Regions from separate parts of the Marinomonas sp. HM11-D genome, predicted to be linked through region 1. Evidence: predicted binding sites of a transcription regulator. Region 1 holds the regulator's gene; each other region holds the start of a gene.
What was found. Region 1 encodes LexA, which represses DNA repair genes until DNA is damaged. Its sites were predicted from a motif close to TACTGTNTANNTANACAGTA; they were not measured.
Positions count from the first base shown of each region.

Region 1 (10,442 bases):
TCACTTTCGCGCGGCACACCAGAGCGCATATTAAAGCGATGAAACTCGTTTAACGCCGTCAGCGTGGCGGAAGTCACCACTGCACCAAAGCATTTGTCCCACAGCTGCATACGCAAGGTATGAGCTGCAAGGATCGGCGAACCACCAAGCTCGATATCTTGATCCATCCCTTGACCCACCACCACGAGCCAGCGGGCATTTGGCGGATAGTTTTGATCATCTTGGGTCGAATACAATTTCCAAAGTTCGGTACAGGCCTCTAGGCGCCCTAAAATCACCCCAAGAATTGGCAACCAGTTCTCAGCAGTGTCTTCCTTGATCCCCATGCCTTCATTTTGCTTAACCTTTTTACATTCATCCTGAATGTTTTCAATCTGATTAAACAGCTTCTGATAAGACATGGCCAAGCTGTAAGCCAGTTGGCGCAGTTCATCAGGAATCACACCAAACTCAAAACGGTGCTGACGCGTTTCTTGATCCAATCCTAGATTCTGGATAAAGGGCGCTAAACCTTGCTGCACATACTGGATAAAATTAACCGTACTCTGAATTTGCTGCGGGATTTTCAGTAAGATTTGCCCTGTTGTACTGATTTCTTCCGTTAACTCTTGGCGCAAATTGATAAGATTTTTGTCGAGTTGTTTTAACCAGCTAATACTCTGCTGCAAACGCACTTCGTGGCGGAAATGGCCAATGGCTTTATCCGGCAGGTGATGGCCTTCGTCGAACACATAGATAGTTTCTTTCGGATCAGACAAGATGGCACCGCCACCAAGAGACAAATCCGCCAACACCAAATCATGGTTGGCCACAATCACATCGGCGGTCTCAAGCTCGGCACGAGCCTTAAAGAATGGGCAGGCAGAAAAGTTCGCGCAATTGCGGTTGGTGCATTGCTGATGATCGGTAGTCAGTCGACGCCAGTCTTGCTCACGAACAATCCCTTCCCAGTTGTCTTTATCTCCATCCCATTTGCCGGCGCGAATGGCATCGTCCATTTCTTGATACAGAACGGTGTTTACATCATCGGCCGCCAAATGTTGCTCAAACAATCCTGCAAACATATCTTCGGTAGCTTGCTCTTCCGCACTTAAAAAACTCTCAAGATTATTAAGACACATGTAGCGACCACGACCTTTGGCTAAGGTGTAGCGAAAACTGTAGTCGGTATGTTCTAACAAACTTGGCAATTCTTTATGAAGAATCTGCTCCTGGAGGGCAACGGTAGCAGTAGAGATGACCAGCTTAAGACCCTTGTCTTTGGCAATTGGGATCGCTGATAAACAATAAGACAGGGTTTTACCGGTACCCGTGCCCGCCTCCACTACAGCGACATGCTTCTCACCGAGACGCTCACCTTCCGTTCCTTGCTTAATATTGCCAAGGGTTCTAGCGATGGTGGCGATCATATGACGCTGACCAACACGTGCCTTATGCCCTTTCGCATCAAGATATGCACGGTAGGCCGTTTGAATTTTTTCTTTAATCGAGTCTGAAAGCATGGATTTTAGTTGAGCAATTAATTATTAGCTGTATATAATAACAGTAACTGTATAAACAAACAGATGCCATATGATTAAATTAACAAAAAGACAGTCCGATGTACTCGAGACAATACGCGAATTCATCAACGAAACTGGTTTCCCACCGACTCGTGCTGAGATCGCTGCGCGCTTAGGTTTCCGTTCACCTAATGCGGCCGAAGAACACCTTAAGGCACTGTGCAAAAAAGGCGCGATCGAAATGCTTTCTGGCGCTTCCCGAGGCATCCGCCTAGTGGATCAAGAGCCAGCTAGCAGTGCCAATGACGAAGACGGCACCTTGCCTATTATCGGTCGTGTCGCTGCGGGCTACCCTATTCTCGCTCAGGAAAACATCGACTCACGCATCAGCATTGCAGCCGAGATGTTTTCACCAAAAGCAGATTACCTGTTATCGGTAAACGGCATGAGCATGAAAAATGCAGGCATCCTAGACGGTGATCTACTGGCCGTCCACAAAACCCATACGGTACGCAATGGTCAAATCGTTGTCGCCCGTATTGGCGATGAGGTGACCGTTAAGCGCTTTGAGCAAAAAGGCCGCGAAGTGCGCTTGATCCCAGAGAACGAAGAGTTTTCCGACATCATTGTTGACCTAGAAAGCGAAGACTTCGCCATTGAAGGCCTGTCCGTCGGTGTCATCCGTCGTGGTATTTAAGCCACATCAGAAATAAACAAGGCATGGCTTGATAGTATCAAGCCATGCCTTTTTTGTATCTATCCTAGGCGGTTAAAGCAAAACCCTAGTGCAAAATACGCGGCATAAAATCTTCATCGGGCGCATCCGCTTCACCCATACCATCGAAGTCGCCAAAATCTTCCGAGTACACAAAATCGATGCCCGCATGGAACATGCACTTGGCTAATTCAAAGTAACGATCTTTTAGAAAATCTTTGGTATCGTCAGAGATAGTCAGCGTTGCGATAGGCGTTTTATCATCGTCTTCACCCGCTGGACGAAGAACGATTTCACCATTTTCGAGTTCTACTATTTCTAAGTAAGTATCTTTCATTATCAATATTCTGCTGCGTCTTCACGAAAGCGTAAGACTAGCTCAGTCAGTGAGCTTAAAATGAATTTTGTGGAAGCACCAGCATCGGTTCCACGACCGATCAATTCAACGTCTGCTGCGTAGGCATTGTTGCCAACTTGACACTCTAACGCTGCGTTAAATGCGGTGAACAATTGAGCCAACCAAGACTGGCTATTATTCTTAAGTTGCGCCAATTCTACCAGAACCGGCACGCTAATGCCTTTATCATGGCAAGATTTAATCAGTGACTCAATCTCTAGCTGACCTTGCAAACTGTATGAGGTTCTCACTTCCTGTAGCAAGCCATTCAGACCACTGCGCAGTTGAAACAAGGCAGATGACTCAAAACTCTGAGTCATCCAGTCACTTTCTGCATCCTGGCTTTGAATCAATAAACGACGAGCAGCATCTAAACGCTGGTTAGTAACACTCGCTAAGCTGGAACCGCTCATTTCTTCTTACCGTGTTCGATTTTCCACTTACCACCTTCGTAGAAGGCCTTCCAACCCGTAGGCTTACCATCCACTTCAGTCATAATGTACTGCTCTTTAGTCTTACGACTATAACGGATAACCGTTGGATTCCCCTCTTCATCCTGCACTGGCGCTGTATCAAAGTAGTGGTATTTAGGATCAATCTGATCCATATACGGCTTCAACTCTTTAACCAACGGTGGACGCGTCTCACGTTTACGTGGGAATTGACTAGCCGCTAAGAACAGACCCGTGGCACCATCGCGCAATACGTAATGGTCTTCTACCTTTTGACAAGCCAAGTCCGGCATTGACACTGGATCCATCTTCGGCGGAGCCACTTCACCATTCTTCAGAAGCTTACGAGTGTTCTTACACTCTTCGTTAGTACAACCAAAGTACTTGCCAAATCGACCCGTTTTCAGCTGCATTTCAGAGCTACATTTATCACATTCAATGACTGGGCCATCGTAGCCTTTTAGTTTGAATGCACCCTGCTCCACTTCGTAGCCAGGGCATGAAGGATTGTTACCACACACATGTAGCTTACGATGCTCATCGACCAGGTAACTATCCATCGCCGAACCACAAATGTCACAACGATGCTTATTAATCAGCGCTTTAGATTCGCCTTCTTCATCGTCTACAGCAACCGCTTCATCACCGCTCACTAGGTTAATAGTGGCTTTACAACGCTCTTTGGGCGGTAATGCATAACCTGAACAAGACAAGAACACACCCGTACTCGCGGTACGAATCTGCATAGGACGACCACAGGTTGGGCATGGAATATCCGTTGGCGTTGGCTCATTTGGAGCCATACCGCCTTCTTCGGCTTCCGCTTGGTTCAGCGTTTGACTGAAATCTTCGTAGAAGCTGTTAAGAACCTTAATCCAGTCCTTTTCACCCTCAGCGATATCATCCAGCTTTTCTTCCATTTGTGCGGTAAAGCTGTAGTTCATCAGATCATCGAAACTTGCCACAAGACGATCGGTGACAATGTCCCCCATCTTCTCCGCATAGAAACGGCGGTTTTCAACCCGCACATAACCACGATCTTGAATGGTGGAAATAATCGACGCGTAAGTCGATGGACGACCAATGCCACGTTTCTCAAGCTCTTTAACTAAGCTTGCTTCACTGTAACGGGCAGCTGGCTTGGTAAAGTGTTGCTCAGGATCTAGATTAATCAGCGTTAGCTGCTCACCCTGCTGTACATCTGGCAGGATAGTGTCTTCCGCTTTTTTACCCACTGGTGTCAGCACACGAGTGTAACCGTCAAAGCGCAAGATACGGCCTTTTGCACGCAACTCATATTCACCCGCCATCACTGTAATCGTGGTCGAGGTGTATTCTGCAGGCGTCATTTGACAGGTAATGAACTGGTTACGAATCAAATCGTAAAGACGGTGCGCATCTTTATCCATGCCCTGCAGCATGTTCTGCGTCACAGTCACACTAGAAGGACGAATCGCTTCGTGGGCTTCTTGTGCGCCTTCTTTGCTTGAATAGCGCAACGCTTCCGCTGGTAGGTAAGCGTCACCAAAGTTGCCTTGAATGTATTCACGAACCGCTTCAACTGCTTCTTGGCTTAAGTTGGTCGAGTCAGTACGCATGTAGGTGATGTAACCTGCTTCGTACAAGCGCTGTGCCAACATCATGGTTTTCTTAACGCCAAAACCTAGACGAGTACTAGCCGCTTGCTGCAGCGTTGAGGTAATAAATGGCGCCGATGGTTTAGAACGCGTTGGTTTATCTTCTCGGCTAGCCACATTAAATGGTAGCTTTTCAATGCGCTGAACATGTTCATCTGACTGAGATTTAGAGGTCGGACGATATTCTTTACCTTGATACTTAGCCGTTTCAAAGGTGATATTGGCTTTATCCTTGGTAGCAAGGTTAGCGTCTAGCTCCCAGAATTCTTCAGGAATGAAGGCACGAATCTCTTTTTCACGTTCAACAATCAGACGTACGGCAACCGATTGCACACGGCCTGCCGACAAACCTCGAGCGACTTTCGCCCAAAGCAGTGGTGACACCATAAAACCCACGACACGGTCTAGGAAGCGACGCGCTTGCTGTGCATTAACGCGGTTCATATCCAAATCGGATGGCGTTTCAAATGCAGACTTGATGGCGTTCTTAGTGATTTCGTTAAACACCACGCGCTTGTAGCGGGTATCGTCACCACCAATCGCTTCTCGTAAATGCCATGCAATTGCCTCCCCCTCTCTATCCAAGTCGGTTGCGAGATAGATGGTTTCAGCATTTTTAGCCAGACGACGTAGTTCTTCTACGACTTTTTCTTTGCCTGGCAAAATTTCGTAATGGGCTTCCCAATTATGCTCTGGATCGACGCCCATACGATTAATAAGCTGTTTACGTGATTTTGTACGTTTGTATTCGGCTTTCTCTTCAGGACTCATTTTACGAGTCAGAGCCGCCTGCTTAGCACGTTCTTGTGGAGTAGACGTAGACGTCGTACCGGCAGGAAGATCTCGAATATGACCAACACTCGACTTAACGACGTAGTCGTTGCCGAGATATTTGTTAATAGTTTTCGCCTTGGCTGGCGATTCCACGATTACCAGAGATTTAGCCATTGGGTTGTTCGAGCCTTAATTACTTTTGAAAGATGAACGTGCTTAGAATACTTTAGGGGCGCAGATATTAAGCAAAGCGCTAATATATGACAAGCAATCCCTGTGAGATTCGCAACATTCCTATTGCCGAGTCCAGCATTTGCCCTTTAACATACTGAAATCATTTAAAAAGGACAATCATGGCTACGCTCCAGATCTTAACTATAGTCATTCTTTTCATAATCGTACTGGTTTCAGTGGTAATAGGATCGCGTGCCCACCAGAAAGAGCAAGAGTTAAAAGAGCGTCGCCTAAAGTACCTTCAACTGCAAAATCGCGCAGACCGAATGGAGCAACATATTATCGGATTGCGCAACCTCAACACGGATATGATTGTCAGCGATGTTTTCTACGACTTCTATTTAGAGAGCCTGCGCGAACTGACTTCCTACTCTGACGATCCAGAAAAAATCGAAGAGCGCATTGCGAAAGCGGAAGCCGAACGAGAAAACGCCCCAGCGGAGCTTAATCTAGAACCCGATGAAATGAGCTTCCACGAGAAAACCAAATACAAAGAACGCCTTACCAAAGCGGCTAAAATGCTACTGTATATGCGCCGCAAAGGACGCATCAGCAACACCCACTACAAGCTTTGCTATTCCTACTTACGCTGGTTGAATCTATGGATTCAGCTCAATCGCCAGGTTGTCCAAGCCAACAAAAACTTCCATTCAGGCGATATGCGTGTTGCACAGACATTGTATAGCGTGATCCACTCGCACTTAAAATCAAACAACATTGATCGTGCTGAGAAAAAACAGTTGGAAAAATTTGTGGATGATCGCATGAAGGAAATCATCACCCCTCAGATCATGGCGATCCAAGATTCTGATAACCCAGAAGAAGCGCTATCAGAATTTATGCATACCCTGGAAATCGAAGACCAATCTGGCGCAAAAGGCACTTAACGCACCAGCAGTAGCGCATTAATAATAGCGTTAGCATCTTCGACAACGCTCTCATCGCCTTTTTCGCGCCAAAACAGACTGACACTGCTTGGCGTGATTTCAATCGCTACAAACACCTCATGGTGCTTTTCAAGCAACTTAGCGATTTTCTCTTCCAACGCAAATGGCTGACTGGCATACCATCCCTGACAAATGGAATCGTGCTTCCACACTTCATAAGGGTACAGCTTGATTTCGGAAAAATCTTTGAGCGGCTTTTCACGGTATTTATGGTAAGCGCAGACACTTTCTTTGGTGGTCATCTTATCCCATTTATCCGGTAGATCCACTGAAGTCAGCTGCACTGTTATGCCACACTTACGCGCCAACATACGCAACGCCATTTTTTGACGCTCACGCTTTGACGGCATGATCCATAATGCCGATCCCATCAAGGAAAGGGTAATAAATACTACTATTAAGGCTGTCATTGAATTACTCTTAAATTGTCGAGAACAAATGGAACCCAAACATTGGAGGTATCCCATGCCCTACCAACGCATTGTTTTAGCGGTGGATTTAACGGATGAAAGTATTAAAGTTGCCAACAAGGCCGCGGCAATGTGCAAGGCCTTTGAAGGCCAGCTCACCATTATCCACGTTATCGAATCTCTTAACTACGCCTACGGCGGCGATGTGCCGATCGATGTAAGCGATATCCAAGAACAACTTCAAACCACTGCCACGAAACACATGGCCGCATTGGTTGATCAACTTGATATCCCAGTGGAATCCACCATCGTGACCCAAGGCGGTATCGAAAGCGAAATTCACCGAGTAGCAGAAGAAATCAAAGCCGACCTAATCGTGGTCGGTAGCCACGGACGACACGGCTTAGCGCTATTACTAGGTTCAACCGCAAATGGCGTTTTGCACGGTGCACCATGCGACGTTCTAGCGGTGCGCGTTAAATCTAGTCACTAATTCTAGAATCACAAACAAAAGGGAGGCTAAGCCTCCCTTTTTAATGCCGAATTAACTTAGATTAACCGCGTGTCCAAGTAGTGCCTTCACGGGTATCCAGCAAAGTAATGCCCTGTTCCAGCAACAGATCACGAATTTCATCACTGCGCGCAAAGTTCTTATCTTTACGAGCTTGAGCGCGCTCAGCAATATAACCTTCGATCTCTTCAGCCGATAAACCTTCGTTTAGCGTACTGTTTTGCATAAAGTATTCCGGATCTTGCGCTAACAAACCAAGAATGTCCGCCAAGGCTTTCAGCTCTGCCGCTAGGGTTGCCGCTTGATCACTGCCGTCAGCACGGGCTTTATTTAGCTCACGCACTAGCTCAAACAGAACAGACAGCGCCACCGGCGTATTGAAGTCATCACGCATCGCATCTTCAAAACGAGTGGTGTAATCCGTTGCCACAAAGCTTTCTGCAATCGCTTGACCACGAAGCGCAGTATACAAACGCTCAAGCGCTGTTTTGGCTTCTTTCAAGCTAGCATCAGAGTAGTCAATGCCACTACGGTACTGACTTGATACCATCAAGTAACGCACGACTTCTGGATTGAACTTCTCTAGCACTTCACGAATGGTGAAGAAGTTGCCCAAGGACTTAGACATCTTCTCGTTGTTCACGCGTACCGCGCCACAGTGCATCCAGTAGTTTACATACTGCTCACCGGTTGCTGCTTCCGATTGGGCAATTTCGTTCTCATGGTGCGGGAATTTAAGGTCTGGACCGCCACCGTGAATATCGAAGTGATTGCCAAGACAGTGCGTCGACATCGCAGAACACTCAATGTGCCAACCAGGACGACCTTTACCCCATGGAGACTCCCAAGACACCTCACCCGCTTTCGCTGGTTTCCACAACACGAAATCTGCTGGGTGCTCTTTGGACGCTTCCACTTCGATACGCGCACCGGCTAGCATTTCTTCCAGCTTACGGTTGTTTAACTTACCGTACTCTTCAAATTTGCTAGCACGGTAATACACATCACCGCTTTCACCTTGGTAAGCAAAGCCTTTGTCTACCAGTACTTGGATCATATCGATGATCTGCTGCATAAACTCAGTCGCTTTTGGCTCCAAGTCTGGAAGCTTGTTACCCAGCGCCACTTCGTCTTCATGCATGGCAGCAATCATACGCTCAGTCAACTGAGCTGGCGTCTCACCGTTTTCTTCTGCACGCTTGATGATCTTGTCATCTACGTCGGTGATGTTGCGCACGAACGTTAGATCGTAATCAAGATGACGCAAGAAGCGCGTGATGACGTCAAAGGAAATCATCGCGCGGGCGTGACCGATGTGGCAGTAGTCATAGACTGTGATGCCACATACGTACATTTTTACTTTACCTTCCTCGATCGGCTTGAATTCTTCTTTCTTGCCGGTCATGGTGTTAAAAACTTTTAACATGCTATGCCTTAGCCTTTCGCTTCGATTTTCGCCCAAGAATCACGTAGTGTCACAGTACGGTTAAACACCATGCCGTCTGCTTTAAGGTCGCGACAGAAGTAACCTTCACGCTCAAATTGGAAACCTACGCCTGGCTCCGCTTGCGCTAGAGATGGCTCAAGTTTCGCATTTTCCGCAATTGACATAGATTCTGGGTTAATGAAATCTAGGAATGTTTTGCCTTCGTGTTTCGCATCAGGCGCTTCGTCATTAAATAGACGATCGTATAGACGAACTTTTGCGTCTACCGCGTGCTTAGCACTTACCCAGTGAATCACACCATTTGGCTTGTAACCTTCTGGGTTTACGCCTAGCGTGTTTTCGTCGTAAGTACATAGCAGTTCAACCACGTTACCGGCTTCATCACGAATCACTTCATTACAAGTAATCACGTAGCCACCACGTAGACGAACGGCAGCATTTAGACTTAGACGCTTCCATTTACGCGGTGCAACTTCTTCAAAGTCAGCCGCATCAATGAAAAGCTCTTTGCTAAATGGCACTTCACGCGTACCGGATTCTTCGTTTTTCGGGTGATTACCAAGCGTGAAGATTTCTTCTTTATCTTCTGGGTAGTTGGTTAGCGTCACCTTGATTGGGTTTAGCACCGCCATCGCACGGTTAGCATTCGCATCTAAGTCTTCACGAATAGCGTGTTCTAGCATGCCTACGTCAACAATACTGTCAGACTTAGTCACACCGATACGTTCACAGAAGTTACGGATCGACGCTGGTGTAAAACCACGGCGACGCATACCTGAAATCGTTGGCATGCGTGGGTCATCCCAAGCTTCCACATGACCTTCGTCTACTAGCTGTTTCAGCTTACGCTTACTTGTCACTGTGTAGTTAAGGTTCAAACGAGCAAATTCGATTTGCTGCGGGTGGAATGTATCCAGTGTTTCCAATGTCCAGTCGTAAAGCGGACGGTGATCTTGGAATTCAAGGGTACAAATAGAGTGCGTAATGCCTTCTAGCGCATCCGATAGACAGTGTGTGAAGTCATACATTGGGTAAACGCACCATTTATCACCTGTTTGGTGGTGATGAACGTGACGAATACGGTAGATGATTGGATCGCGCATATTGATGTTAGGGCTAGCCATATCAATTTTTGCACGTAGCACTTTTTCACCGTCTGCGTATTTACCATCACGCATGTCCATGAACAACGCCAAGTTTTCTTCTGGCGTACGATCACGGAAGGGGCTGTTCATACCAGGCTCTTTTAGAGTGCCTCGGTATTCACGCATTTGTTCAGCGTTCAGTTCACAAACGTATGCTTTGCCAGCTTTAATCAACTCACAAGCAAAATCAAACAATTGATCGAAGTAGTCAGAAGCGTACTTAGGCTCATCCGCCCAGTTAAAACCTAGCCATTCCACATCACGTTTGATG
Region 1 covers NZ_JBMMKT010000004.1:39,605-50,046, forward strand. Annotated here, with positions in the region: gene dinG (ATP-dependent DNA helicase DinG) at 1-1,502, opposite strand, end outside; gene lexA (transcriptional repressor LexA) at 1,573-2,199, shown strand; gene ACOSVP_RS06985 (hypothetical protein) at 2,285-2,554, opposite strand; gene ACOSVP_RS06990 (DUF6586 family protein) at 2,557-3,027, opposite strand; gene topA (type I DNA topoisomerase) at 3,024-5,651, opposite strand; gene ACOSVP_RS07000 (DNA topoisomerase I) at 5,978-6,598, shown strand; gene ACOSVP_RS07005 (hypothetical protein) at 6,595-7,068, opposite strand; gene ACOSVP_RS07010 (universal stress protein) at 7,124-7,561, shown strand; gene cysS (cysteine--tRNA ligase) at 7,623-9,005, opposite strand; gene ACOSVP_RS07020 (glutamine--tRNA ligase/YqeY domain fusion protein) at 9,014-10,442, opposite strand, start outside.

Region 2 (10,442 bases), on a different contig from region 1:
GGCATTAATGCCTGTGCCGACCGCTGTGCCCCCTTGAGCCAGCTTGGTGACTTTGGCCAAGATCGAATTCAGGTTATCAATATTGTCTTGCAACTGTGCCGCCCAACCATTAAAGGTTTGGTCAAAGCGCACCGGCATGGCGTCCATCAAGTGGGTACGGCCAGTTTTGGTATGGCCTTTCAGCGTTTGGCCTTTTTCCCTAATAGTGGACTTCAAATGCTCTAGCGCTGGCAGTAAGCGCTTACTGACCTCGATCGCTGCACTGGCATGAATCGCACTGGGGATAATGTCATTACTACTCTGGCCAAAGTTAACATGGTCATTGGCGCCAACACTCTCCCCTAGGCGCAAAGTCGCTAAGGTGGCGATCACCTCGTTGGCATTCATATTGGAGCTGGTACCAGAACCCGTTTGAAACACATCCACAGGGAAATGCTTCATCAATTCAGGGTCTTTAAGCAGCTCAGTACAAGCTTGATCAATGGCATGAGCCATGGGTTCACTTATGCATTTAAGTCGTAGATTCGCTCGCGCAGCGGCTTGTTTTAAGCTGATCAAAGCACGAATAAATGACTCTGGAAGTGACTGCCCACTCACTGGGAAGTTATTGATCGCACGCTGGGTTTGCGCACCGTACAGAGCATATTCAGGGACTTCGAGTTGTCCCATGCTGTCCGCTTCTAGTCGGGTATTCATTTGCTGACTCCCATTTGCTGGCTCGACATAAAGTAGTGACTCATGGCACGCAGTTCATGTTCCAAACGGTAGTAATCCACCGCGTCCTGATCGGTGATTACAAAGCGTTTCAATTGCATCAGTGGACGGTAAATCGAGTCCAAACACAATTCACGCCAATGCATTGGCACAGCCGCATCACATACGGTATCCAGTAACACTCGAAACACTCGCTTGTAGAGATCGTAGGCTTCTGAAATGCCCAACTGCTCGGCGTACGCTTCGCTAGTATCCAAGTATTGGTGCAACACCTTGGGGGAATCGGATGCCACGCCACGTTTAATGGTTTGCTCAATAACAGAGAACGGAACGATGTGATAAGTCATGACTCAAGCCTCTTTGATGCAAATGATAATAATTATCAATTAATCATTGAGACGTCACTTTGTCAAGCCACAGTTATTTTAATTTTGCCTATTCAGCTTGGAACAGAATCCGTGAAATTGCCTAGAAAAATGGCCAAATAACAGCAAAATGCTAGTGATTGATCAGATTAATGCGAGATTTTTGCGGAATGAAAAGGAATCGAAAAGATCATTGGCGAGGAGAAAAGCTTGCCGTCGATCAACAAAATCGACGGCAACTTGGCAGTGCTTAATGGTGGTGGTGACCACCGATGCCGTGTGCATGGCCGTGCGCCACTTCTTCTTCTGTTGCTTCGCGTGTATCAACGATCTGCACAGAGAAAGTTAGCTCTTTGCCTGCTAGTGGGTGGTTAAGATCCACAGTCGCGTGCTTAAGACCCGCTTTCACGATAGTCACTTGACGAACGCCTTGGTCAGTACGCACGTTAGCCACCATGCCTGGCGTCCATTTTTTCGCGCCGTGTAGGTGTTTCACAGGGATCTGCTGAGTTTTGTCTTCTTGACGCTCGCCGTAACCTTCAGAGCAAGGAACAGTCACTTCAAACTCATCGCCAGCTGATTTACCCACCATGGCTTTTTCAAGACCAGGAATGATGTTGCCGTGGCCGTGTAGGTAAGCCAATGGCTCGTTACCTGCAGAAGTCTCGATTAGTTTGTCGCCTTCACGAAGTGTGTAGTGGAATTGCACCACTGTGTTGTCTGCAATAGACATATGTTGTCCTCATTTCAATAATCGGAGCCATGCTAACCTAACAGGCCCCTTAACGTCTAAAAAATCATAAATTCGATGCTATCTTCGGTGATCACTATGTCTTTCACCATTTTCGCCGCCGCTTTTTCGGTCATCGAATGGTTCAATACATACACCGGATGAGTATCAAAATAATTGGCTAGTGCGGTTTCAAAATCACTGTGCAATGAGCCCAAGGTATTACGGAACATCTGATCACTGATGCTGTTGCCTTGCACCGCGATTTGCGTCAGTTTCGCGCCGACAAGGTAAACACGATCTTCTTCAATGCGTAGACCCGACTCAAACGATGGATCCAACTGCGCGGTCATGGTCATATCTTGGCCGAAAACATTTAAGGTTCCGCGAATGTCCGTTTTCATATCCACCATCACCAAACCGCCATCACGTTCAGTCAGGTCTATATTGGCTTCCTTGATCAGTAAATCAAGGTTCAGCGTCGACTCTTCTAAGGTCAGCTGAATGATATCAGGTTGAGTGGTTTCTAGACGTTTGGCGACTTCCGCATTCAACTCGGCTTCACTGACACTCATATCTGACGAACAGCCAGATAACAGTGCCGCGACCGCGGTCCCCGCTAGCCAGATCATTTTATTTTTTAACAATTTCTGTTTAAACATGAACACTGCGCCTCCTAAGACTGACGCTTTTTCTCAAACCAAATACGCATAAAATCTTCGGTGACTTTTTGCTCAATTTCTGCAGCCTCGTGGGTCGGGCAAAACAGCGACACCGTAAAGACGTTGTAGCCCTCGATCGTAGTTTGCACGCGCACGGTTGGCTCAGGGCCGGCTATTTTAATGTCCAAGCGTTTTTCAATCAGACTGTTATAACGAATCGCCACTTCGTGAAAGTGCTCACTGTACTCACGAATCTTGGCCAAAATAGGTTCTTTAATTTCAAACAAATTTACGTCATCTGTCAGTCTAGAAATCGAAAAGGAATGTTCAACATAGCGACGCATATAGTTTAAGTTCTGCACCGAGTTGGTCAGCAAGACACTGTTCGGCACGACCGTAGTACGCCCTGTGTAGGCATAGCTACCACCTTTAAAATCCACTTCAAACAAGGTGGTTGAGAGCCAATCACTGTCGGTGACTTCCCCTTCAAACTGACCAATACGCACCCAGTCACCCACCTGATAAGGTCGAGTACTGGCTTTGTAAAACGCGCCGACAATACAGGAAATAAACTCTTTGGTGGCAATCACCAAGGCCACCATAAAGGCGGCAATGGAAATGGCAATGTTCTGCAACTCGGTCGCCCAAATCAGCACTAGACCGACAAACATCACCAAGTTAAATACGTTATCAACAGCGTTTAAGCGACGACGCTTGCGATCCATCTCGAGCTTTTCATTGGCGCGCAATAGCCGCTTCATATAACGGCGGATGGCAACAATGCCGATGATCCAGAGCAGCGTGGCAATGTATTCAAAGTTGTTGGTGAAAAATGCCGCATTTAACTGCGACCATTCAAATTCAGACATGGCTAACCTAAAAACTGACTTTTCGCGCCACTTTACCAAGGTGGTGCTGAATAGCAAATAAAATACTGGACAAGCACAAAATCATAACTGTATATTTATACAGTATTTTAAATGAGGTGCGATTTATGCCTGTCGTAATTAAATATGTTGTTGAACGCAATGGTGTTGAGAAAATGACTTTTTCCTCTAAAGCGGAAGCAGACCACTATGACAAACTGCTGGAGACCGCAGAAAATCTTGAGGATTTACTGCAAAGCAGCGGCGTGCTGGAGGACGATCAGCTAACCACAAAACTGGCCATGTATTTAGCTGAAAACAAAGAAGAGCTGCTTGAAGCGCTCGGCAATAAGCGTAAGAAAACGCCAAAAAAGCCAACTGAGAAAAGCACTCAAAGCTCAGAACCTAAAGACGAGCAAAGCGATCTAGAAGACTTAGTCATTGAACCGGATGAAACTTCCTATATGGATGAATCCGGCGACGACTACAATAGTGACGATAGCATAGATTACAACAAAGATGAGATCTACAGTGAAAGCGATGCCGCATAAGCGGCACCACTTTCAGACGATTTCAAATCAAACCGGAATATTCCATAGCCAAGCTAACCACGCTAGTGCTCCACCAAGGGATAACACTACACCAATACGGGGCGTACTGGCGTGCTTCTCAAATTCGGTATGGTGTTTTTTCTTACCATGCAGCATGGCTGCTACTAAACGTTCGCCGAAACGTAACTCATGGTACAAGACCGCCAAAATATGCAGTGCGACTAGGGCTAAGAGAATATTTGGCAAAGCGTGGTGCAACGTACTTAGGGTCGCATTGAGCTCCTCCGACACGGTGCCGTAGAAGGGACCAAACCAAAAGATTTCATCGCTACTAAACAGACCAGTGCCCCATTGTACGGTCATCGCCAACAGCAACACGATTACCATGATACCACCCACAGGGTTATGGCCTAGGTAGGTTTCCCCTTTACCAGCGATCAGGTTTTTGCCGTACTGCAACACTTCTAAGGGATGGTAAATAAAGTGCTTAAATTTGGCGAAATCCGACCCCATAAAACCATACGCTATACGAGCGACAATCACGGCAGACAAGGCATAACCCATATAGAAATGCCAATCCATATTATCGCCATCACCTTTTCCGGTAATGATCAAACCAGTGAACAGTAGCACCATCATCCAATGAAGTAGCCGCACCGGCCAATCCCATACCAATACTTTGTGCATCTGCTGTTTCCCCTCTTCTGTAAATAGCGTTATCTTTGTCTTAAGCCAAGGACCGTTACTATACTGACCTTAGGATTTGCCTTTTTCTCCATTTTTAGGGACATTAATTCCCTAAATGGATTTACTTCTGCTCGCCGTTACGAAGCAGTAAGGAGCGCAATACCGTGATCATTGGGCTAATAATACTCATCTCTATCCTACTTTGCGTAGCGGGTTATGCCCTGTTCACGCAAAGGTATGTCTATATACATCATACTTCCTTAATGTCGTGTTCGGCTGAAAAAGTCTTCTCAGAAATAAACCAATTGGAATATTGGCCAAGTTGGTTGCCGTGGGCGTTATTTGATGAAAATGCTTCCGTTTTAGTCAATCAACGCAGCAGTCACTCTTTAGAAGGCGCTTTGGTGCAATTAAAAGGTCTGCAACTTGGTAAAGTGTCTTGTCATATTGAGTCGCAACAAGCCAATAAATTGGTGAGATTTCAGGTGCAAAGTGATCACTTTTATCCGAGCCCGGTTCAGGTTCAAATCGAATTAAGTGAAACTGAAGATCATCAGTTAGTCATGAATGTCATTGCCAAAAGCGAACTAAACTTCTGGCATCGTTACAAGCAACCACAGTTGTTAAAGCAAATTCATGCGGATATGCGCCTGTTGCTGGTCCGCTTGTGTGCGCGCACCGAGCCTGACAGTCATTACTTAACCTCCTTTGCACTGCAAGACAGCCGCACTTTAGCCAATGTCGATGCCATCACACGTCCATTTATCGTCAGCGATCACTCCATGTCGATGCAAATGGAGCAAGGTTTTCGTGATTTGATTATTAGCCTTGGTCCAGAAAATAGACCCGCAGGTCCAAGCTTTGCACTCTTTGAAGCGGCGGATATGAGCCACCATTATTTTACTGGCAAATTGGGTATCCCGATTCAGAATCTAAGCCCCTGTGAAGCCCAGCCGGAACGCATCACCTTTAAAGGCAATTTTGTTGGACTAAGGTATCAAGGAAGTTATCAGTATTTATGGTTAGCATGGCATGTCTTAGAAACTTGTGTGCGCTTGCAGCAACACAAACCCGCCAGACAGCGTAGCAGTATTGAGGTTTACGAAGTTTCGCCAAAAGAAACTACAGATCCATTGCAATTTGTTACTGTACTCTACATGCCAATACAGTAAATTTAGGCTTAACTGATCTATTAATTAATCGTTGTTTTGAGGGTATCTATGATCAAACAAAACCTACACATTTGGGATCGCCTAGCACGCGGCGTGATTGGTGTTTTCGTGATTTCCTTTGCCCTATTCAACGGCGAAGTCATTCAAGATAGCATTATTGAAATCTTATTATTTTTGTTTGGCGTTCTTAACTTAATTTCCCTAGCGACAGGTTGGTGTCCGGTTTATTCCATCGCGGGTATCAGCACCCGCCCAAAAGATAAGTAGAAGCACAGCACATGGCGGCACTATTTGATTTACAACTCGATGGATCATTGCGACGTAAGCTTATTATTATTTGCTTAAGTGTTGCTTTGGTGGTGTCGGTTATTTATGGTGTCGCCGCCTACCGTCTTAGTAGCGAAATGGGTATTAACACTGAAATTAGCTACTTGGAAAAGCGCTCTCTCTTTTTGTTAGCTGAAATTGAAGAAGAAGGCGAAGAGGCTGAACAGCGTATCAATGAGCTGATCGACATCATGCAGCAAACTGAAAGCGATGCGACACAGCCACTCTACATTCGCGTTTCAAGCACAGATCAATCATGGGACATTACTCGTAATATGCCGAATGCATCACTTGATGCATTAATCCCGATGATTGCCAAAGCACAGTTGAATGACGAACGCTCAGGCTATATCGAACACGATGATTTGCATTTCTTATGGACGTTACAAAGCGACGATAACACCGCCATTATGATGGTGACTGCGCCGAGCAGTATCGATCAAGCCCTGAGCCATATTGCCAAACATCTATCGATTACATCCGTTGTTGTTTTCTGGATCGCTGTCTGGCTAGCTCTGACTTTATCGTCATGGATTGCCAAACGAGTTGAGGAAAAGAACGAGGCTCTGCGCCGCTTGGCGACCCACGACACACTGACTGGCTTACCTAACCGTTTGTACCTAGTGGATTTGTTGCAAACTCAGCAAAGAAACTCTGATGAGTTAGTCAAAGGCACCTTGCTAACCATTGACCTAGATAAATTCAAAGAAATCAACGATACCCTAGGGCACAGTGCTGGCGACAAGCTACTGGTCATCTTTGCTCATAAATTAAGCCAAGTATTAAGCCCCGAACAAACCCTATTTCGCTCCAGCGGTGACGAATTTCTGATTTGGGCACCGGATGTGTCCGCAGAAGAATGTGAAGCCTTTGCCGCAACCGTGGTGGAATCCTTCCAACATCCAATTACCATGAACGAACTACCGATCCACCTTGAAGCCAGTATCGGTATCGCCCTTTGCCCAGAACACAGCTCAGATATCGACGCCCTATTGATCAGTGCGGACATCGCGATGCATGAAGCGAAAAAGCTACGCAGTAAATGGGTGCTATTTAATAAATCCCACTCAAATGATGAAAAAGGCCAGCAGACGTTACGCTACCGTAGTGAGTTAGGGGATGCGTTAGCGGAACAACAAATTAAGCTATTTTTCCAACCGAAGGTTAACCTAACCAATGGTCAGATCGTTGCCTGTGAAGCCTTAGCTCGCTGGCAGCACCCAGTCGATGGCATGTTACCGCCCTTGTTATTTATCCCACTTATTGAACAAAGTGGTAAGGTGCGTGAATTTGGCCGTTACGTGATTCGTATGGCGATCCATCAACTTAGCATCTGGAAAACGCAGGGCCTCATGGTGCCAGTGGCCATTAACCTATCGCCTTATAACCTACTGGATCCAGACATCGTTTGCTATACACAGGAATTGTTGCAAAAGGCCGACATCCCACCAAAGATGCTGGAAGTCGAGCTGACTGAGACGGCCACTAGCCTACACCTGCAAACCATCTCTGAGAGCCTGAATCGCTTTAAAGATATAGGTGTGAGTATTTCGATTGATGATTTCGGTACGGGCATGAGCTCGCTGGCTTACATCAGCAGCCTTAATGTGGACACGATTAAAATCGATCGTTCGTTTATTAGCGACATGGAAACCAACAGCAGTAACTTGTCAATTGTGACCAGTGCCTTGAATTTAGCGAAAGCGTTTGATTGCACAGTGGTCGCAGAAGGGGTAGAGAACCTAGAGCAAGCCACACTATTGAATTCGTTGGGTTGTCATTACGGTCAAGGTTATTACTACTCCCCCCCTGTACCAGCGGATAAATTTACCGCGCTGCTAAAATTTACTCCGACCCTGCCTGTGTCCTAAACTAAAGACATTCCGCTGTGCTCAGCACAGCCACTATCTAGGGTGGAATGATGATGCAAAACTCTTTATATGTTCGTCACTTAGAGACCTTGTTACAGCGCTATTGTGCGGCCTTGTCAGCCTTTAAGCTGGATGCCATCGTGATAGCCTCGGGCAAGCCTAGTTATTACTTTGAAGATGATCATACTCATCCCTACAAACCCTTTGCCGCCGCACAACAATGGTTACCTTTCACGTTGCCGGCAGGCTGTTACATCGTTATCAAACACGATAAACCAGAGTTAATCTGGCCAGCTCAGCAAGACTTTTGGCATATGGCCAACGCCATCCCTGAAGGCGAATGGCAAGCCCACTGGCACATAGTCCCCACGCTTAATGATGATTGGTTGAAATGTCTGCCATCTGATGTCGCCCTGATCGGCCCCGACGCTCTGGGCTCACTAAGGCATAATGACTCCCTGTTTACTTGGCTTAATTATGATCGTGCAGTGAAAACTGATTATGAGATTGCTTGTATAGAAGAAGCCTCTGCGATTGCGGTCAAAGGCCATTTGGCTGCACAAACCGCCTTTTTAGAGGGAGCTAGCGAGTTTGAGGTGCATCTCGCTTACCTCAGAGCGACCGCACAAGATGCGATCCATACGCCCTACCCAAATATCGTTGGTATCAATGAGCATGCCGCGGTATTACACTATGAGCAGAAAGGCCATCATCGCCCATTTCGCCCACTCACCTTGTTGGTCGATGCTGGCGCCCAGTTCAATGGCTACGCCAGTGATATCACCCGAACCACGACCACCTTACAAGATGAATTCAGCGATCTGGTCGCCGATATGGATGTGTTGCAACAAAGTATTGCCAACCAAGCCGTGGCCGGAACACCGTTTGTTGAGCTGCATGACAAATCCTTAATCGGCGTTGCGGAACTGCTGAAAAAGCATGATATCTGCTCACTGAGTATCGAAGAGCAATTGGCTAAACACGTTCCCCATCATTTCTATCCGCATGGCTTAGGCCATCTGTTAGGTCTGCAAGTACATGATGCCGGTGGCCGTCAAGGTAGCCCACAAGGACAAATCATCGATCCGCCAGCGGATCACCCATTTCTACGTCTGACCCGCCATCTTAATGAAAATATGGTGCTGACCATTGAGCCTGGTTTGTATTTTATTCCCATGTTGCTCGAAAAACTCAAAGCCGAACAACCACACCACGCCTGCAACCTAGAGAAGATCGAACGCCTGCTTCCTTACGGTGGCATACGTATTGAAGACAACATAGTCGTGGGCATTGAAGGCATTCGCAATCTCACTCGAGAAGCTTTTGCCAAACACGCTTAGATACCGCTTTTGACATATAATTATTTCTAATATGCCATTTTCTCCCTATATGAGTCGTAAATTGGCACATTTAGGGAGAATTACTAACAAGCGTCTTTCATTTTTTAAATAAGCATATCAAAAATTGTATATTTTACTTTTAATGCCCAACAAAGCAGGTTGTAATACACAACTTCTGTTAGCGTCGAGTTGAAGGTCCAAACACCATGATGGAAAATCGCATTAAGTATCGCCACTTAGAATGTTTCTTAGAAGTCATTCGCCAAGGCAGCGTCGTGCGCGCGGCAGATGTGCTATCACTGACTCAGCCCGCCGTTTCCAAAAAGCTGAAAGAGTTGGAAGAGATTTTAGGGGTACGACTGCTTGAGCGTAGCAAGAAAGGCATCGAGCTAACGCATTACGGCAACCTCTTTTTAGAACACGCCAGCACCAGTGTTGCCGCCCTACGTGAAGGGGCGGAGCGCGTTAATCAAGCCTTGGTGACCGGCCAACAAAAGCTCAGTATCGGTGTATTACCAACGGTTGCCACTAGCGTGCTGCCCGAAGCAGTGAAACGCTTTCGCTCCAACAACGTGGATGTGCGCTTGCACCTTGTCTCGGGACCAAACTCTCTACTGATGAGCCAGCTACGTGTTGGCGAATTAGACTTGGTCGTAGGTCGTATGGGCGTACCAGAAGCCATGGCGGGGATTTCCTTCCAGCATCTCTATTCTGAACAGGTGGTGTTTGCCGTACGTCCTGGTCATCCACTACTCGACAAAGCGGACTTCCAGCTCAACGAAATCACCCAATACACGGTACTGTACCCACCAGAAGAATCCATCACTGGTCCAACGGTTGATCGCTTCTTGCTAGCAGAAGGGGTGAGCAATATTCGTGATCGTATCGATACGGTGTCAGACAGTTTTGGTAAAGAGTTTATTCGCCATACGGATGCCATTTGGATCATCTCCCGCGGTGTTGTTGCCCGTGAAATCGCCGATGGCGAATTGGCAGAACTGCCAGTCAACACCAAAGAAACCCTTAGCGCTGTCGGCCTTAGCGTGCGCGCGGACACCAATGCCTCCATGGCGCTGCAATTGTTCAGTAAAGCCGTACGAGAAACTGCGGCAAACCTAGACAGCTACTACAATCCAGATCACTCTTTCTCTGAGTGA
Region 2 covers NZ_JBMMKT010000013.1:30,145-40,586, reverse strand. Annotated here, with positions in the region: gene ACOSVP_RS15115 (class II fumarate hydratase) at 1-696, opposite strand, end outside; gene ACOSVP_RS15110 (hypothetical protein) at 693-1,061, opposite strand; gene ACOSVP_RS15105 (FKBP-type peptidyl-prolyl cis-trans isomerase) at 1,330-1,812, opposite strand; gene ACOSVP_RS15100 (DUF1439 domain-containing protein) at 1,869-2,471, opposite strand; gene ACOSVP_RS15095 (mechanosensitive ion channel family protein) at 2,486-3,340, opposite strand; gene ACOSVP_RS15090 (YebG family protein) at 3,466-3,888, shown strand; gene ACOSVP_RS15085 (cytochrome b/b6 domain-containing protein) at 3,916-4,575, opposite strand; gene ACOSVP_RS15080 (GyrI-like domain-containing protein) at 4,740-5,747, shown strand; gene ACOSVP_RS15075 (YgaP family membrane protein) at 5,796-6,014, shown strand; gene ACOSVP_RS15070 (putative bifunctional diguanylate cyclase/phosphodiesterase) at 6,026-7,945, shown strand; gene pepQ (Xaa-Pro dipeptidase) at 7,993-9,285, shown strand; gene pcaQ (pca operon transcription factor PcaQ) at 9,492-10,442, shown strand.
Region 2: a site for LexA is predicted at 3,426-3,445, ahead of ACOSVP_RS15090 (YebG family protein). Genes of this name have one in related genera too.

Region 3 (10,442 bases), on a different contig from region 1:
CGCGGAAATGCTGATGACCTTGTGCCGCCACTTGAGCCAAGTGGGTGACACAGAATACCTGGCCACGATTGCCGACCGCGCGCAACATGCGACCGACGACTTCGGCCGTGCCACCACTGATACCCACGTCCACTTCGTCAAACACCAGTGTTGGGATAACCGACGTGTGTGCGGTAACCACCTGAATGCCCAAACTGATACGTGACAATTCACCACCGGACGCTACTTTGCGCAGTGGCTGCGCAGGCTGACCAGGGTTGGAGGCGATCATGTATTCAATCTCTTCGTAGCCATTGGCGCTGATTTGATCGAGTGGATCGCAGTGAATATAGAAGCGTGCGTGAGGCATACCTAGGCCGTGAATTTGCTCTTCGACCCGTTGCGCCAGTTCTTCTTTGGCTTGCATGCGTTTCTCAGTCAACAAGGTGGCGCTCGTGGTCAGCTGTTGGTAGGCCTTTTCTTCTTTTAGCTTCAAGGCTTCAAGGCTTTCTTCTCCGCCAGATAAGCTGCTCAGTTCTGCTTCCACATCTTCTCGTAATGGAATCAAACCTTCTGGCAATACCTTATGCTTACGGGCGGTATCGTAGATATCGCTAAGACGCTGCTCCACATCCTGTAAACGTCCCGGATCTTGCTCAAGGGTATCTTGGTAATGGTTCAAGCTAGCAGACGCTTCTTCCGCTTGGATCAAGGCTTGATGCATCATCTCCAAGGCGTTTTCCAACTCTTTGGTGGGCGGATGAATGGCGCTGGCTTGCTGAATCGCTTGATGTAATAAAGAGCAGACATTGCCTTCATCACTATCGCGTAAGATGCCGCTGGCGGCATAGGCCTTGTATTGCGCATCGGCGATGTTGGATAGAAACGCTTGTTCGTTTTCCAGTTCTTCCAATTCACCTGCTTTTAAATCCAACTGCGCCAGTTCTTCCGCTTGGTAAGACAGCAGTTGTACTTTGGCTTCTAATTCCGCAGAGCGATTTTGCTTGGCGTGCAATTCTTCTTTGAGCTTGCGCCAAGCGTTGTATTCTTCGCGTACTTTGCGCGTGAGATCCGTCAAGCGACCGTATTCGTCCAGCTGTTGGCGCTGGGCACTGCGCATCAGTAGGGATTGGTGCTCGTGCTGACCATGGATGTCGACCAAGAAACTACCGGCTTCTTTGAGATCCGCTAGGGTGCAAGGACGACCATTAATGTAGGCCTTAGAGCGACCTTCTTTGCTGATTACACGGCGCAGTATGCATAAACTCTCACTTTCATTCTCAAGATCACGTTCTTCTAACCAATTTTGTACTGCTGGGTAGGCGCTGATCTCAAAAGTAGCGCTGATATCGGCCTTCTTTTCTCCGTGACGTACCACACCTGCGTCGGTGCGCCCGCCTAAGCAAAGCGATAGGGCGTCCACCATGATGGACTTACCGGCACCGGTTTCACCAGAGATGGCGGTCATGCCTGGTTTGAGTTCTAGGTCGAGGCTTTCAACGATGGCGAAGTTTGAGATAGCAATACTGGTTAGCATGATCTGCTCCTGATAAAGCAAATAAGAGTATGGTTATTTATACAGTATTTTATGTGTTTATTTATACAGTATTTGTTTGATTTTTGACAAGTGCCAGAAAAAGAAATTATTTGCGCACTTTTAATAGGGATTAGGTGTTGAAAGGTAAAAAGACGTCCCCATATACCACGCACAGACAGTGATTACTTTCTGTTATTTGGAGATGAAAATGAGTGATCAAACGAATAAAGCACAGCAAGAAGTCGAGCAAGAAGAATTGCTAAACGAAGCCGATGCAGCCATTGCTGAAGAAGTACTAGAAGGCATGGTTGAAGATGAAGCTTCTGAAGAACTGGTGAAAGCACGCGAAGAAGCGGCCCAGTACAAAGAAGTGGCGCTTCGTGCCCAAGCTGAAGCACAAAACATCCGTCGCCGTGCTGAGCAAGATGTAGAGAAAGCTCACAAATTTGCGTTGGAAAAATTCGCGAAATCGGTAATTACCGTCGCTGATAACCTAGAGCGTGCCTTGTCTTCTGCGACTGAAGGTTCTGAAAATGACCCTATGCGCGAAGGTGTAGAGCTAACGTACCGTGACCTAGTTGAAACGCTAGCACGTTTCGAAATCGCCGTTGTTGATCCTGCGGGCGAACCATTCAACCCTGAATTACATCAGGCGATGACCATGGTGCCAAACCCAAGCATGGAACCAAACACCGTCATGGACGTGGTTCAAAAAGGTTACACCCTAAACGGACGCTTGTTGCGCCCAGCGATGGTAGTGGTTTCTAGCGCAGCCTAAAAAAACTGTCATTTTTTTGACAGTGAGCGCTTGAAATAAAAATTGCCGTACCCAAATACAGAATTATCGAAACTATTAAAGAATTTTTACTGGAGATACAACCATGGGCAAAATCATTGGTATTGACTTAGGTACAACTAACTCTTGTGTTTCCGTACTAGACGGAGACAAGGCTCGCGTTATCGAAAACGCGGAAGGCGATCGTACCACCCCATCTATCGTAGCATTCACAGAAGATGGTGAAACACTGGTAGGTCAGTCTGCTAAACGTCAAGCGGTTACTAACCCAACTAACACGCTATTCGCAGTTAAGCGTTTGATCGGCCGTCGCTTCCAAGACGACGTGGTTCAAAAAGACATCTCTATGGTGCCTTACAAAATCGTTGCGGCGGATAACGGCGACGCTTGGGTAGAAGTGAAAGGCGAAAAGAAAGCGCCACCACAAATCTCTGCTGAAGTTCTTAAGAAAATGAAGAAAACAGCGGAAGACTACCTAGGTGAGAAAGTCACCGAAGCGGTTATCACGGTTCCTGCTTACTTCAACGATTCTCAGCGTCAAGCAACGAAAGATGCGGGTAAAATCGCGGGTCTTGATGTTAAGCGTATCATCAACGAGCCAACAGCAGCGGCACTAGCGTACGGTCTAGATAAAGCAGCGGGTGATTCTACGGTAGCGGTTTACGACCTTGGTGGTGGTACATTCGATATCTCTATCATCGAAATCGCTGACGTTGATGGTGAGAAACAATTCGAAGTACTGTCTACTAACGGTGATACATTCCTAGGTGGTGAAGACTTCGACATGCGCGTGATCGAATTCTTGGCAGCAGAGTTCAAGAAAGACACGGGTATCGATCTACACAACGATCCACTAGCGCTACAGCGTCTAAAAGAAGCCGGTGAGAAAGCGAAGGTTGAGTTATCTTCTTCTTCACAAACAGAAGTTAACCTACCTTACATCACTGCAGATGCGTCAGGTCCAAAACACCTTAACGTTAAGCTAACGCGTTCTAAACTTGAGTCTTTGGTAGAAGACCTAGTGACTAAGTCGCTAGAGCCTTGCCGCCAAGCACTGAAAGATGCTGACCTAACGGGTGCAGACATCGACGAAGTTATCCTTGTAGGTGGTCAGACTCGTATGCCACTAGTACAAGCGAAAGTAACGGAATTCTTCGGCAAGGCGCCACGTAAAGACGTGAACCCAGACGAAGCGGTTGCGATCGGTGCATCGATCCAAGGTGCGGTACTAGCAGGTGACGTGAAAGACGTTCTACTACTAGACGTTACGCCTTTGTCTCTAGGTATCGAGACAATGGGTGGTGTGATGACGGCTCTGATCGAGAAAAACACGACTATCCCAACGAAGAAGTCACAAGTATTCTCGACTGCTGAAGACAACCAGAACGCAGTAACAATCCACGCCCTACAGGGTGAGCGTAAACAAGCGTCTCAGAACAAGTCTCTAGGTCGTTTCGACTTGGCTGACATTCCACCAGCGCCACGTGGTGTACCGCAGATCGAAGTTAGCTTCGATATCGATGCCAACGGTATCTTGAGCGTTTCTGCGAAAGACAAAGCGACTGGTAAAGAACAGTCTATCGTGATCAAAGCCTCTTCTGGCCTAAGCGATGAAGAAGTGGAAAAAATGGTTCGCGACGCGGAAGCGAATGCGGAAGAAGACCGTAAGTTCGAAGAGCTTGTACAAGCTCGTAACACTGCGGACGGCATGATCCACGCAACTCGTAAAACTTTGACTGATGCCGGCGATAAAGCAACTGCAGAAGAGAAAGAAGCGATCGAGAAAGCCATTGCTGACCTTGAAGCGGCACTAGAGTCTAACGACAAAGATCAGATCGAAGAGAAAACCAATGCGTTGACTCAAGCGTCTGGCTCTTTGGCTCAAAAACTGTACGAGCAAGCTGATGCAGCACAGGCTCAAGGTGGCGAGCAGGCTTCTGGCCAGAAACAAGACGACGCAGTTGATGCTGAGTTTGAAGAAGTTAAAGACGACAAAAAATAAGTCTCGCGCTTAAGTTAGGTCGTCGTCCCTAGGGACTTATGCAAAACACGGGACGCTACCGTGTTTTGCTGTATCTAGGGATTTGAACTCACTCTACATATTCAGGAACACCTGCAATGAGTAAACGTGATTATTATGAAGTACTTGGTGTCAGCCGTGACGCGGATAAAAAGGACATTAAAAAGGCCTACCGCTCACTAGCCAACAAGTACCATCCGGATAAAAACCCGGATAATCCAGAAGCACTGGATAAATTCAAAGAGCTTGCGGAAGCTTACGAAGTACTGTCTTCGGAAGACAAGCGTGCAGCCTACGACCGTTTCGGTCACGAAGGCGTGAATGGCCAAGGTGGTCATGGCGGCTTTGGTGGTGGCGCAGGCGGTTTCAGTGACATCTTCGGTGATGTGTTTGGCGATATTTTCGGCGGCGGTGGTGGCGGTGGTCAAAGCCGTACGCGTCGTGGTTCAGACCTACGCTACACACTTGAGTTGGACCTTGAGCAGGCGGTTTGGGGCTGTGAAGAGAAAATCCGCATCCCGACCGCGGTAGAGTGTGATAAATGTGAAGGCTCTGGTGCCAAACCAGGGACTAAGCCAACCACTTGTCCGACCTGTAACGGTGCTGGCCAAGTGCGTATGTCACAGGGCTTCTTCTCGGTACAACAAACGTGTCCACAGTGTCATGGCCAAGGTCAGATCATCTCTGATCCTTGTAATTCATGTCATGGCCAAGGTCGTAAGCAAGAATACAAAACGCTTAACGTTAAGATTCCTGCTGGCGTAGACACGGGTGACCGTATCCGTCTATCAGGTGAAGGTGAAGCGGGCGCATTTGGTGGTCCTGCAGGGGATCTGTTCGTACAAGTATCGGTACGTCCTCATGCGATCTTCGAGCGCGACGGTGCCAACCTATATTGTGAAGTGCCAATCAGCTTTGCCACGGCTGCACTAGGCGGTGAGATCGATGTACCGACGCTAGATGGTCGTGTGCGTTTGAAAGTCACACCAGAGTGTCAGACCGGCAAGCTGTTCCGTCTACGTAACAAGGGTGTGAAGCCTGTGCGTGGTGGTCCGGTTGGGGATTTGATCTGTAAAGTTGTGGTGGAAACGCCTGTGAACTTAACCGAGCGTCAAAAAGAGCTGTTCAAAGAGTTGGCTGAGAGCATGGGTGAAAACTCTGAGCACTCACCAAAACAGAAGAGCTGGTTTGACGGCGTGAAACGCTTTTTCGAAGACATTAAGAAATAAATTAATCTCTTTGCGTTAACTAAAAAGGAGCCTAGGCTCCTTTTTCCGTTAATAGGCTGTCAATATAATGGCGCAGCAAGTTGGCGGCATTGGTGAAGCTGGTGTTGTTCGGGATAATGAAATCGGCCTTGTTGCGGATCTCAATGGTTTTCAAGGAGGCCTGACGAACGTGGCGCATATAGCGACTGGTGACTTCGTTCACGTTGCGGCCACGCTCGGCGATATCGCGTTTTAGGCGACGCACTATGGCGATGTCCATGTCGGTATCGACAAACAGCAAGTAGTCCACTGCATCACGAATAGCGGGATCTTGGAACATCATATGGCCTTCGACCAGAACCACTTTAGACGGTTCTAGATTACGGTAGCCGACGCGCTTGTGCTGCGAGTGATCGTAAACAGGAATTTCATTTGGCTGCTGCTGATTTTTGCAGTTATGGATCGCCAAACAGATACTTTCTAGATCCAAAGAGTTAAGATCATCAAAGTTATAGACGTCCGGGTCGATGTTGCCGCAGCCTTTGTAGAAACTGTCCTGACAAATAACGGTCAACTTATTTCCTAAGCCTTCTGCTAACAGCGAGCACAGGCGGCTTTTACCGCTACCAGAAATACCGGTGATGCCGATTACGAGTGCCATGAGCTACCTCAAGAAAAAATGAATTTGCATTACGGGGTGGAAGAATTAGGCTCTAATTGTATCAAAGAAGCGTTAAAATCGCTTCTTGACTTACTGGTTAATATTGCAAAGAAAAAGAGATCATGTGGAGTTTTCGTCCCGCTTTTAAAAGTGTGTTGCTGGCTACCTGTCTAATGGGAGCCATGGCTTGGGCAAATGAGCCTGAGGCTTCTACCCCAGCTGCAGAGGAAAGTGCCCCTGCAACGCCGGTTTATTCCAAAGGCGCTGAGCTGTTTGGTATTGAGTTTAATGATTTATCGAAAGCCGAGTTCGAGCAACATCTGTCGAAGATGGGCTTGGAACCCTACCCATCGTACCGCCAAGGTGTGGCGAACTATAGCTTAGGGGCAACCGGCATTTTGGGGATAAAAGAGCTCACGGTTGTATACAACCAATATGAGTTCGTTGAGCGTGCGACCATGTCTGGCGTCGTTGAAGATCCAGTTTTGCGCGCGAAATTAGGCACTGTGCTGGAGAAGAAATACGGCCCACCATCGGTTGGTTTTGTGCGTGATGGCTACGGTCGTGCACGTTGGGTCTTGCCAGATGGTACCGAAATAGAGTTACATAACACGACTTTTGATGTGTCGGTGATCTATATGGACCGTTTGCCTAAGCGCATTGCTCCATCTGGTCGTATCGACGTCGAGGCACTTCTTAAACGTAATCAGTAAGTGTATTGATGGACCTAATACTCAACTTTAATATGGATATGGCGCACAAGTTGCGTCCTTACCTACAAGACATTTCTTTAGCGCTGGTCGCGACCATGCTGGTGATTTTCGGCGATCATGTGAACCGAATCCTCAAGCGTGCGGTCGCGAACTGGGTGTTTATCGCTCGCATTGGCGCCTTCGTTTTGATGTGTACCTTTGGTTATGGCGTGCTGACTCTATGGGGGCAGCCCTTGGTCTTTTGGTTACTGACGCATCTTACACCAAGCTTGCGCCCGATCGTGATCCTGTTTTGCTTCTGTTTGCTGGGTGTTTTGGCGGAAAGAAAGCGTTATTTATAAAAAAAATTAAGAAATTTTCATTCATTTTCTGTATGTAAATTACGTAAATTTATGAGATTTCGACCGGTCATTTCTGATAAAACTCTCTAATGTTGTTATTTAATAACATACTTCTGATAGTTACGTTCTTTTCATAAAAAAATGCCCTAAAGCCCCGTTTTTAATGGTTTTTTGTTGCCTTGTTACAATTTGATGTTAGTTCTGTGAATGGGTAGACTGCGCCCAATTTGATGCGAAACGTTTGTTTTTCTCGGGGGCAGATAAATGGCAAACACTTGGTTAGAAACGGTTTCCAAAGTTGAATCAATGATTCCTCTTTTGGGTAAGTTAGGTCGCGAACAATCAGTTAAAGTTCAGCTAGCTGGACAAACACTGATGTCTGATTCAGTTACTGGTTTGGTTGCTTTGTTTGACCAATATCCTGCTGTAGATCTAGCGCGTGTGTATCAAGTGTTAGAGCAATTGATCGCAAACAAAACTGCTAACGCAGTGGTTGAGCTTGAAGAAGCACTAGCAGACGCTGACATCGCGTCACTAGAAGGCTTTGCTCAAGCGGGTTCTGCAACACCAGTGGTACTATACGGTTTTGGTCGTATCGGTCGTCTACTGACACGCCGCATGTGCACACTAGGCCACACTACGCCTGGCATGTACTTAGCAGCAATCGTAGTTCGTAAAGCAGCGGATAACGATTTGGCGAAGCGTGCTAGCCTACTGAAATTTGACTCAGTTCACGGCACTTACGAAGGCGTTGTTAAAGCAGATGAGCAAAACTCTCAGCTAATCATCAACGGCCAGCCAGTTAAAGTGATCTACGCGTCTGATCCAAGCGAAGTAGACTACAAAGCTCACGGTATCGACAACGCATTGCTAGTGGACAACACTGGTCGCTGGCGTGACCACGATGGACTAAGTGTTCATCTTGCGCGTCCAGGTATCGATCGTGTGGTATTGACGGCTCCTGGCAAAGAAATGAAAAACATCGTCTTCGGTGTTAACGATTCTGATATCCAATCCAGCGATCAGATCCTATCTGCTGCGTCTTGTACAACGAACGCGATCACTCCGATCCTGTCTGTACTAGAAGCTAAATACGGCATCGAATCTGGTCACGTTGAAACGGTTCACGCTTACACTAACGACCAGAACCTAATCGACAACGTTCACAAAGGTGATCGTCGTGGTCGTGCGGCAGCGATGAACATGGTAATGACTGAAACGGGTGCGGCAAAAGCGGTTTCTAAAGCGATCCCTTCTCTAGAAGGTAAGCTAAGCGGCAGTGCAATCCGTGTTCCAGTGATCAACGTATCGATTGCAGTACTAAGCTTGAACCTTAAAGCGGCAACATCAGTTGAAGAAATCAACGAAGTTCTGAAAAACGCTTCTGCAAGCGCAGCATTGGCTGGCCAAATCGGCTACAGCGCTGAAGCGGATGCCGTAAGCTCAGACTTCATCGGTAGTGAACAAGCAGGTGTGCTGGATTCTCTATCTACTAAAGTACGTGGTAACCAAGCAACGCTATACGTTTGGTACGACAACGAATACGGCTACAGCTGCCAAGTAGTGCGCCTAATGGAAAAGTTGGCGCAAATGGCTCTAGTTGATAGCAATGCTGTAGAAACTGCAGCAGCGTAATTGACCGGACACATTTAAGCATGTGTGTTAGTTCGGCGACCTTAGGGTCGCCGTTTTTTTTGCCTAAAGAAAAGTAAGTAGATAAGGATTCAGTCACAGCATAAATTTTGGGCAAAAAAAATCGGGCCATGGGCCCGATTAAAATAACTAGCAGTGTTGTGACGTGTGGCGCTCACCAACATCACAGCCTAATACATGGCTGTGGGGGCATGTATTAGGAGAGGCATCAACATCAACAAGGATGCCGAGGTTTGGAAGCAGTACTACCAAAACATGTGGCCCATTTTAGTGGTTGCTAAAAATTCCACAAACGATATAAACTGGGTTTTTGGATTAGCAAATCTAATGCAAGAGAGCCTATGAACAAAGTCTCGTTACCCTTCCTGCACACCTTTGTGGTCGCCGCAAAACATCTTAGCTTTACCAAGGCAGCACACGAACTGTTTTTGACTCAAGGGGCTGTAAGTCAGCAAATACGGCTATTAGAGCAACGCTTAGGTTTTTCCTTATTTGTCCGATACCATCGTAGTCTCGAGTTGACGCCAATGGGTGCTAGGTTGGCGCTACATTTGCGTCACATGTTTGCTGACCTAGATGGGCTTATTGAAGAACTGCGAGAAGAGCGGGACTCTAACATCATTACCTTATCGGTGATGCCTTCCTTTGCCACGCGTTGGCTGATGCCGCGCTTAGGGCGTTTGCAGGAACTTCATCCTGGGTTGCAGTTGCGTATTCAAGCCAATGATCGTGAAGTGAACTTTACCCGTGACCGTATTGATGCGGCGATTGTGCATAGCCATATTCATTCCGGCAGCGCCTATACGGTGCCGTTATTGGTGGATCATGTGTTTCCTGTATGTAGTCCGGCGTTTGCCGAGCAAAATCAATTGCGTATCCCAAAAGATCTGGCCCGTGTGCCCTTGATCAACGATGACTCAGAATGGCGTTTCTTTAGCCCTTATGCGGAGTGGGAAGCCTGGCTGAATAAAGCGGATGTCAAAGGCGCTCGACCAAGTCGCGCCATGAGTTTTAACCGTGGTGACTTGGCGGTGCAGGCGGCCTTATCTGGGCAAGGGGTGGCGCTTGGGCGCACGCCATTGGTGATGGACGATATTCGTGAAGGGCGCTTGTTAAAGCCGTTTGAGCAAGTGTATGACAATGGCCATGTGTATTTGTTTGCTTGCCCAAATGAATACCGCGACCGTGAATCGATTCAACAGGTGCTAAGTTGGTTACAAGATGAGTGTCGCCGCTATATCGAAGAGACGCCTTTATAGTGATTAGCTAGCGCTGATGAGTTTAATGGATAGTGCGATACACATCACAATCACCATCGGGCGGATCAAAGTACTGCCACGGCTTATCACTAGACGTGAACCTATTTGGGCGCCAATCCATTGCCCCAGTCCCATAATAAGACCAATGCCCCATAGTACGTGACCGGTGAAACTGAATAATATGAGTGAGGATAGGTTGCTGGTGGCATTTAGGATTTTGGTATGAGCTGTCGCGGCAATGATGGAATAGCCCATGAGGCAGATAAAAGCAGTGG
Region 3 covers NZ_JBMMKT010000014.1:6,762-17,203, forward strand. Annotated here, with positions in the region: gene recN (DNA repair protein RecN) at 1-1,516, opposite strand, end outside; gene grpE (nucleotide exchange factor GrpE) at 1,725-2,294, shown strand; gene dnaK (molecular chaperone DnaK) at 2,398-4,314, shown strand; gene dnaJ (molecular chaperone DnaJ) at 4,431-5,561, shown strand; gene ACOSVP_RS15535 (uridine kinase family protein) at 5,593-6,201, opposite strand; gene ACOSVP_RS15540 (uridine kinase) at 6,324-6,914, shown strand; gene ACOSVP_RS15545 (DUF3392 family protein) at 6,923-7,255, shown strand; gene ACOSVP_RS15550 (glyceraldehyde-3-phosphate dehydrogenase) at 7,520-8,890, shown strand; gene ACOSVP_RS15555 (LysR substrate-binding domain-containing protein) at 9,250-10,167, shown strand; gene ACOSVP_RS15560 (TSUP family transporter) at 10,171-10,442, opposite strand, start outside.
Region 3: a site for LexA is predicted at 1,568-1,587, ahead of recN (DNA repair protein RecN). Genes of this name have one in related genera too.